Regions from separate parts of the Acidovorax sp. T1 genome, predicted to be linked through region 1. Evidence: predicted binding sites of a transcription regulator. Region 1 holds the regulator's gene; the other holds the start of a gene.

Region 1 (4,398 bases):
CTGCCAGAAATACGGCATCCCGCAAATTTCCACCGGCGACATGCTGCGCGCAGCTGTCAAGGCCGGCACGCCGCTGGGCCTGCAGGCCAAGGCCGTGATGGATTCGGGTGCCCTGGTCAGCGATGACATCATCATCGGCCTCGTCAAGGAACGCATCACACAGCCCGACTGTGCCAACGGCTTCCTGTTTGACGGCTTCCCCCGCACCATCCCCCAGGCCGATGCCATGAAGGACGCGGGCGTCAAGCTCGACTATGTGCTCGAAATCGACGTGCCGTTCGACGCCATCATCGAACGCATGAGCGGCCGCCGCTCGCACCCCGCCAGCGGCCGCACCTACCACGTCAAGTTCAACCCGCCCAAGGTGGAAGGCAAGGACGATGTGACGGGCGAAGAACTGATCCAGCGCGAAGACGACAAGGAAGAAACCGTCAAGAAGCGCCTGCAGGTGTACAGCGACCAGACGCGCCCCCTGGTGGACTACTACAGCAACTGGGCCAAGACCGAGCCTGGCGCAGCCCCCAAGTACCGCGCCATCAGCGGCACGGGCAGCGTCGAGGAGATCACTGCGCGCGCACTACAGGCCCTGTCCAGCTAAGCGTGGCGGCATGGGCCAGCAACGGCCCGTGGCCGCCCACCACTACCACTCGGCCACCGTTTAATCAAGGCAGCAGCTCCAGCATCAGCGCAATGCGTGCCTTCACCGCAGACAGGCCCCGGGAGTCCCGTAGAGCATCGCCGGGCTTGGGCAGCACCTGACCCTCCGGGCAGCGCGTGGCACGCACCACTTTCACACCAGCCGCCTGCGCGCGCAGCAGTGCCGATTCGAGGGCCTGGTGAATCGTGCCATTGCCCGTTGCGGCCACCACGATGCCCTGCACACCATCGCGCACCAGCGAGTCCACCAGAGCTCCCGTGGCACCCGCATAGCTCATGACCACCTCGACGCGCGGCCATTGCGCGCAATTCACTATATTTTCAATAGCGCATTGCGCTTGCCCTGCTTGCGCTAAAGGCCAATTTTGTGCCAAACGCACCGCTCCCTCCTCCACCCAGCCCAACGGTCCGGCATCACCGGAGCTGAATGCATCCACCCGATAGGGGTGCACTTTCTGGACACGCTGTGCGCCGTGCACCACGCCGGCAGCCACCACCACAACGCCCCGCGCCCCCGCTGTCATCGCCACGGCGACGGCGTCGAGCAGGTTTTGCGGACCATCGGGCGTCAAAGCCGTTGCAGGGCGCATCGCACAGGTCAGCACCACGGGCTTGTGGGCATCCAGCACCGAGTGCAAAAACCAGGCAGTCTCTTCCAGCGTATCGGTGCCATGGGTGATGACCAGTCCGCGCACCAGGGGATCAGCGAGCGCTCTGGCACAACGCTGCGCAAGCGAGCGCCACACACTGAACTCCATGTCCTTGCTGTCCAACTGCGCGATCTGCTCAGCCACCAGACCGCCACGGGCTACCGCCTGCAAGCCGGGCACAGCGTGCAACAACTGCTCCACGCCCACTTGCGCGGCGGTGTAGCCAATGTTGTCTCCCTGCGTTGCAGCCTTGCCAGCGATGGTTCCACCCGTTCCCAATACGACAATTTTTTGCGCGCTCACTTGCATCCTTTGAAAAACTGGTGAAAAATACAGCTACTGGATTAATACACAGTAAATACACGGTTACCCGCCACCCTGGTGACACACACTGGAAATGCCATGCTCGACAACCCCAAGCTCACTGCACGCCAGCAACAAATCCTGGACCTGATCCAGATGGCCATTTCCCGCACGGGTGCGCCACCGACACGGGCTGAAATCGCCGCGGAACTGGGCTTCAAATCAGCCAACGCGGCCGAAGAACACCTGCAAGCCCTTGCGCGCAAAGGCGTTATCGAACTGGTCAGCGGTACATCCCGCGGCATCCGCCTGCGCAGCGACACAGTGCGCTCCATTAATGCAGCGCGCGGCACCCAGTTCAGTCTGCCCATGCCAGGGTTGTCGCAACTGGTCTTGCCCTTGATCGGTCGCGTGGCGGCTGGCTCGCCCATTCTCGCGCAGGAACACGTGGACCAGACCTACAGCGTGGAAAACAGCCTGTTTCAACACAAGCCCGACTACCTGCTCAAGGTGCGCGGCATGTCCATGCGCGACGCCGGCATCATGGACGGCGATCTGCTCGCCGTGCAATCCACACGCGAAGCGCGTAACGGCCAAATCGTCGTGGCAAGGCTAGGTGATGATGTCACCGTCAAACGTCTGCGCCGAACAGCCGGCACCATCGAGTTGCTTCCCGAGAACCCCGATTACCCCGTGATCGTTGTCCAACCGGGCGAGCCGTTCGAGATCGAAGGCCTGGCAGTGGGCTTGATCCGAAACACCATCCTCATGTAATTGCGATCTCAGTTGCGCACCTCAGGTGGCGGGCGTTTGGCAAATCGGTAACGGTTTTCCAGCCCTGAGAGTGCGCATCGCGTTGCAATCCTGCCTGTGCTCAACCCCTGATACACGGAGTTTTCACATGGGACTTGCCTTGTTCGCTCTTTCTGCCTTTTCCCAACCCCTTCACGCCTTGGTGCACTGGCTGCAACCCGGGCGATACACGGATGATTCGCGCAGTGCTGTGCCTGCGGCCCGCATCGCCGGCAGCGCCCCCGAAGGGCTTTCATCTTGCGCGGTGCCCAGCACCGCCGCGACATCGAGGCCACATTTCCAACCACCGGCCTTGGCTGCCGGCACCCACCGCCACGCTGCTGGTCGCGTGCAAAGTGCACCTTCCGGCTTCAGCGGGCCGGCCACTGGCAGCCGCCATAGCGCCCGGCGCCCGGTGCGCGTTCTGCATGCGACATCACGCACAGAGGTCGGGCGCATGGTCATCTCGGGCCGCATGGCCGATGTCTGCGCAGAGCTGGAGCGAATGACGGCATGCGAGACATGGCGCCATTGATGGCTGCGCCCCTGGCTGTGGTGCCACAGGTGCCACAAAGCGTTGCATTCTGCTCAAGGCCGTCAGAGCTGCGCAGTCGCCGCCCAGCTCTCGCCAAGGCACAATGGCGGGATGAACATTGTGATTCTGGATGACTATCAGGATGCGGTGCGCAAACTCCATTGCGCGAGCCGGCTCGACCCCTATTCGGCAAAGGTGTACACCAACACGGTGAAAGGTCAGGGGCAACTGGCTGTGCGCCTGAAGGATGCAGACATCATCGTGCTGGTGCGTGAACGCACCCAGATCACGCGCCAGCTGGTTGAAAAGCTGCCCCGGCTAAAACTGATTGCCCAAACCGGCAAGATCGGAAGCCACATTGATGTGACCGCCTGCACCGAACGCGGCATTGCGGTGGCCGAGGGAGTGGGTTCGCCAGTGGCCCCGGCCGAACTTACCTGGGCACTGGTGATGGCCGCCATGCGGCGACTGCCGCAATACATCGCCAACCTCAAGCACGGCGCCTGGCAACAGTCCGGCCTGAAGGCGGCTTCCATGCCACCAAACTTCTGCCTCGGAAGCGTGTTGCGGGGAAAAACACTGGGCATTTGGGGCTACGGCCGCATCGGGCAACTGGTGGCGGGTTACGGCCGCGCATTTGGCATGAGCGTGCGCGTCTGGGGTCGTGAGGCCTCCCGCGCCCAGGCACTGGCCGATGGATACCAGGCTGCCACCAACCGGGAAGAGTTCTTCTCGCAATGCGATGTACTGTCTCTTCACCTGCGGCTCAATGACGAGACCCGAGGCATGATTTCACTGGAAGATCTTTCGTGCATGAAACCCACCGCGCTGCTGGTCAACACCTCGCGCGCCGAATTGATTGAGCCCGACGCCCTGATCGGGGTAGTCTCGGTTTCCGTGCAATTTCGGAATCCATCTCCAAATAAGCCTCTGGCGACAACAACTTAGCTGCGATTTATAGTGTTCCCCGGAGCGAAGGAGAACGCTGATGTCGAGCTACCGATACAGATTCGTAGGCTACGAAAAGCTGCCGTCTGGCATGAATGCGGATGACGTGCAGCTGCACTGCCGTCTACCGGACGAGTTGATCAGGGAGATCAGGAACAGTGGCTACGCGAAGCGCTACCACCTGGGACTGGCCGTGCAGCTGTCGTTCCTCGCGCTGACTGGCAGGAATGCCGATGCCGCGCTCAAGATGCCGAGTGCGATGTTGACAATGCTGTGCGAGCAACTGGGCATCCACTCGACCGCGATTGCCTCCCTCAAGTCGCTGTACTCGAATGCCGACCGGACCATCAGCAACCATAGGGCTTGGGTTCGAGAACAACTCCTCTTCTCTACCTACGACTCCAACGCCGAGGCACGCTTACAGGCAGCCTTGTCCCAGCAGGCGATCGACGCCTCCTCCGTCGATGACCTCCTCGCCTGCGCGCAGGAATGGCTCTTCGACAACAGGATCGT
Region 2 (4,398 bases), 280 kb from region 1:
CCCCGCCACATCGTTGTGCGCCACAAAATAGTCGCGCAGCGCCAGGCCCGCACAGGGGTGGGCCGGGTCGCCAGCGCCCTCGTCTGCGGCCGACCACCAGCCCGCCTCGAACCGGTGCGGCCCCGCCAGCAAGCGCAGCAAGCCGTGGTGGCAGGGGCGGTTGCCCTGCACCGCCAGCCGCCGGGGTGGGCGCAACAGCCAGGTGGGCCACAGGGTGGCATCGGGTGCATTTGGGCCTGTGGCATGGGTGCCGGGGTGCGCGCGGTCCTGGCCCAGCACCTCGGCCGCAGGGCACCACTGCTGCATGCGCTCGGGCCGGTGGTCGGCCTGCAGCACGGGGGCCAGCACATGGTCGGCTCCCAGGCGGGCCGAAAGGCGCTCAAGCAACTGGTGCAAGGCCTCGCCGGGTGTGCCACCCGGCTCGTCGCAGCCACCGCCCCCGCGATCCCCAGGCGGCAGCAAGCTCGCACTGCGGTGTGGCAACGGGGCAGATTCGAGCAGGCGCAGCGTGATCTGGTTGACAGGCGCCGCCAGCGCCGTGCGCGCCAGGTTTTCAGACAACAGGCGCCGCAGGTGCGCCATGTCTTGCGTGGCCTGGGCGGTGCGCACCGGCAGGGCCTGCGTGGGGGCAATGGCCACGCCATCGATGCGCCGCAGGTCATGGTGCCAGGCCAGCTCCAGCGCCAGTGCGCCCTGCTGGCGCGCCTGCAGCCAGCCCTGCAGGACCGTGAGGCAGCGGCTGGCACTCCACAGCAGTGCATCGGCCGATGCGGCCAGTGCCGGCAGCTCGGCGGTCAGCGCAAACTGCTCGGGCAGCTCCAGCCAGGCGTGGGCTTCAGGGGCATCGCCCAGCGCCTGGTCCAGCACCCGCAGCACCTTGGCCCCAAAACGCCTGGCCACCCCGGCACGCGGCAGCGCCCGAAACGCCCCCCAGGTGCGGCATCCCATGCGCTCCAGGCTGGCCCCATGCGGGCGCAGGGCGGTCAGCGTGTGCAAGGGCAAATCGTTCACGTTCTGCACCGGAGGCGCGCGCCCGGCCTGCGCCATGCGCAACCAGGCCTGCGCCACCAAAGCCGTCCGCCCGCAGCCCCACACCGCCTGCGTGCCGGGCGGTTGTGCCCCCGCTTCCCTGGTGGCGGGGTGATCCGGCAGCCCGCCGGATGCGTCGGCCCAGGCCTGCAGCACCTGCGCCAGCAAGGCATTGCGCCCGCCCCAGAGCCGCTCGGTGGTGGACACCTCCAGCAGCACCGCCTCGCCATCCACCAGTGCCACGCGCGGCGTAAAGCGCAAGGCCCACCAGCCAGCCGCTGCGGCGTGCATCGCTGCGCCCGAAGGTGCTGCGGGCTCACCGCACCAGGGCAACGGCAGCGCGATCCAGTGCATGGCCCCTCCTCTCTGGCCCTGCCATCCCAGGCGCCAGCGCCGGACGCACCGGCAGCGCCGCGGGTGCCCCCAGGTCCGGCGCTGCATTGCGGCGCACCACCAGGGCATTGGCGATCCACTGCGCTGCGCGCCGGCGCTCGGCCTGCGCCGCCAGCACCTGCGCCAGACTGGGGTGGCAGCCTGGCAGATCCAGCCCCTGCGCCAAAGGCGGCCCCCGGCGCTTGAGGATCTGCACCTGCATGCCGGGCGATGCGGCGGCATCGCTCGGCAGGGCCAGCCCTTGCACCTGCAGCCGCAACAAGGCCGGCGACGCCTGCTGAGCGGCACTGACCGGGCGAAACACCCACAGCAACTGCTGTTGCTGCGCCGCTGCCAATTGCAGCCTGCGCAAGGCCGCAGGTTGTGCCTGCGGCAACCAGGCCATGACAGCCAGGACATCACGGCAGCGCAGCGCCTGTTCGGCCGCCCAGAGCGCGGCCTTGGCGCTATCGGCCCGCACCAGGCACAAGCGCTCGGCCGACAGCCCCTGCGCCTTGAGCGCCGGGCCAAAAGGCTCGCACGGTGGTGCCACCACCACCACGGCCCCCACCCGCCGGGCCGTAGCCTGCGCCAGTGCGGGCAGCACCAGCTGCCACTCGTGCAGGCCCGCCATGGGCTGCAGCACCTCGCTCAACGCCCCCACGGGCCAGCCACCGCCCGGCAGTTGCGCATCAAGCTGCGCAAACCCCGTGGGCAGCACCTTCTGCGGGCCCGAACCCAGCGTGTCCGCATGCCAGACACCGGGCACGGCAGACGGCAGATCGAACGCAACCCGCAGGGAAAGGCGTGGTGCAGGCATGGCGGTACAGGGGCTTGAGAAAATAAAACACTGTAAATATAACCAGTATTTTTAGCCCTGGGCCAAATGCCGCCGCAACTGATGGGAAGGAAATTTTTTGGCGGCCCGCCCTTTATGCGGTGGAGCGCGGCAACTGTGATGCCCAAAAGGCAGACGGCTACAGCTTGCGCAGCGCCCAATCACACCAGTCGGCCACTGCGGTATCCGCAGGCGTCGCACGCTCCGACAGTTGGGGCCAGCGGCGATGGCAGGCGTTCAGGATGCTTTGCAGCTGCCACAAAGCCTCCCTCCCTACCAGGGCCATCTCGGCCATTCCAATAGCGTCGCCTTGCAGTTGCGCCATCAGTTCGCCCAGATGCTGCGGGTGCGATCCGGCTTCTACAAGGGCTTTTTGCAAGGCCAGAAGGCGGGTGTCGGCAAATGCAAACGCACTGCCCGCCGGCGCTTGGGTGCCAGCACCTTCAGGCAAGGCCGCCTTGAGCTGCTCCCAGTAGATAAAGGCTTCGGCCAGCAGGTCGATCTGGCGCGTGGCATCGTTGCCCAGCGGCATCAGGGCGGAATCGCGCGCCACATCTTCCTGCAGCAGCGGCAGCACATGGGCCACCAGTGCGGCCGGGAACTTGCGGTGGTTCAGACGCAGCATCAGCGACAGCCGCTGGGCGGGCATGTCGGTGTATTTTTCGTAGAAGGCCGCCACCACCTCGGCCAGCAGCAGGATGCGCCCCATGGGCGAAATGTCTGCCCCGGACAGGCCTCGCGGGTAGCCGCTGCCATCCATGCGTTCGTGGTGCTCCAGCACAGCAATCTCCACGGGCCGGGCGTACACCCCGGCATCCCGGAGCATCAGCATGGAGGTGATGGGATGGGCCACCAGGTGCTTGCGCTGCACGCCAGTGACCTTATTGAGGGGGTCCATCCAGGCCGGATCCATGTGCAACACACCCACATCGTGCAGCAGCGCAGCGGCCGCCAGCGACACGCAGTCGCGTTCGCCCAGGCCGTTTTTCAGCCCCAGGAAAACAGCCACCATCATCATCTGCAGGCTGTGCTCGAACAGGTCAGGCCGCTGCTCGCGCATCACCGTCAGCTTGAAGGCAATGGGCTCGGGCAGGGGCAGTGAGCGCAAGGGCGCCAGCAGCCTGGCGGCAGAGCCGAGGGCCTGCACCAGCATCTGGGGCAAGGCGTTCTGCTCGGCCAGATCGCGCCCGGCAGCGATCAATGCCGGCACATCCACCGCATTCTCGACCGTCAGGTGCCGGTCGATGGGATCGCGCAACTTGTGCTGCACCAGATGGTCATACAGACGGCTGTCGATGCGTGCCCCTTTTTCCACCAGTTTGATGCCGTTGTCGGTATAGATGGCATCCTGGGTCACCACCGCTCGGCGGTCGGCCATGTTGGCGAGCGCGCGCAGGTAGTGCGGGCTGTCAGTGGCCGTGGCTGTAGCAGTAGCAGTGGCCGCCAGGAATGGATCTGTCATGCGGAAACTTCAAAAGGGACAGCCTTGAATATAAGACCAGAGGGGGCGGCTCGCCCATGCAAAAGGCCCGCTTGCGCGGGCCCATCTTGAGGCAAGTCAAGCAGCGCCTTCAGTGCAGCAGCGTAACGCCCGTCTTGGCCTGCAGGGTCTCGAACGTGACGCCAGGCGCCAGCTCCACCACCTTGAGGCCCAAGGGCGTCACGTCCATCACGGCCAGGTCAGTGATGATGCGGTCCACCACGCCCACACCCGTGAGCGGCAGCGTGCAGCGGGGCAGGATCTTCAGGTCTTCGGTGCCGTCTTTTTTGCGGGCCACATGCTCCATGAGCACGATCACGCGCTTGACGCCGGCCACCAGGTCCATGGCGCCACCCATGCCCTTGACCATCTTGCCGGGAATCATCCAGTTGGCCAGGTCGCCCTGCTCGCTCACCTGCATGGCGCCCAGGATGGACAGGTTGATCTTTCCGCCCCGGATCATGGCAAACGACTGGTCGCTGCTGAAGATCGACGAGCCCGGGATGGTGGTCACGGTCTGCTTGCCGGCGTTGATCAGGTCGGCGTCCACCTTGTCTTCGGTGGGAAACGGGCCAATGCCCAGCATGCCGTTTTCGGACTGCAGCCACACTTCCTTGTCGCCTGTGAAGTTGGCCACCAGCGTGGGAATGCCGATGCCCAGGTTCACATAAAAACCGTC

What was found. Region 1 encodes LexA, which represses DNA repair genes until DNA is damaged. Its sites were predicted from a motif close to ACTGTATNNNNATACAGT; they were not measured.
Region 2: imuA (translesion DNA synthesis-associated protein ImuA) is a predicted target of LexA. The motif match lies at 2,251-2,268, and genes of this name have one in related genera.

What each region holds. Positions count from the first base shown of each region.
Region 1 covers NZ_CP021648.1:1,935,071-1,939,468, reverse strand. Annotated here, with positions in the region: gene adk (adenylate kinase) at 1-598, shown strand, start outside; gene CCX87_RS09080 (asparaginase) at 663-1,616, opposite strand; gene lexA (transcriptional repressor LexA) at 1,710-2,384, shown strand; partial or broken gene CCX87_RS09065 (D-2-hydroxyacid dehydrogenase family protein) at 3,049-3,828, shown strand; gene CCX87_RS09060 (Tn3 family transposase) at 3,926-4,398, shown strand, end outside.
Region 2 covers NZ_CP021648.1:2,218,868-2,223,265, forward strand. Annotated here, with positions in the region: gene CCX87_RS10280 (hypothetical protein) at 1-1,383, opposite strand, end outside; gene imuA (translesion DNA synthesis-associated protein ImuA) at 1,346-2,221, opposite strand; gene CCX87_RS10290 (HD-GYP domain-containing protein) at 2,379-3,701, opposite strand; gene CCX87_RS10295 (3-oxoacid CoA-transferase subunit B) at 3,811-4,398, opposite strand, start outside.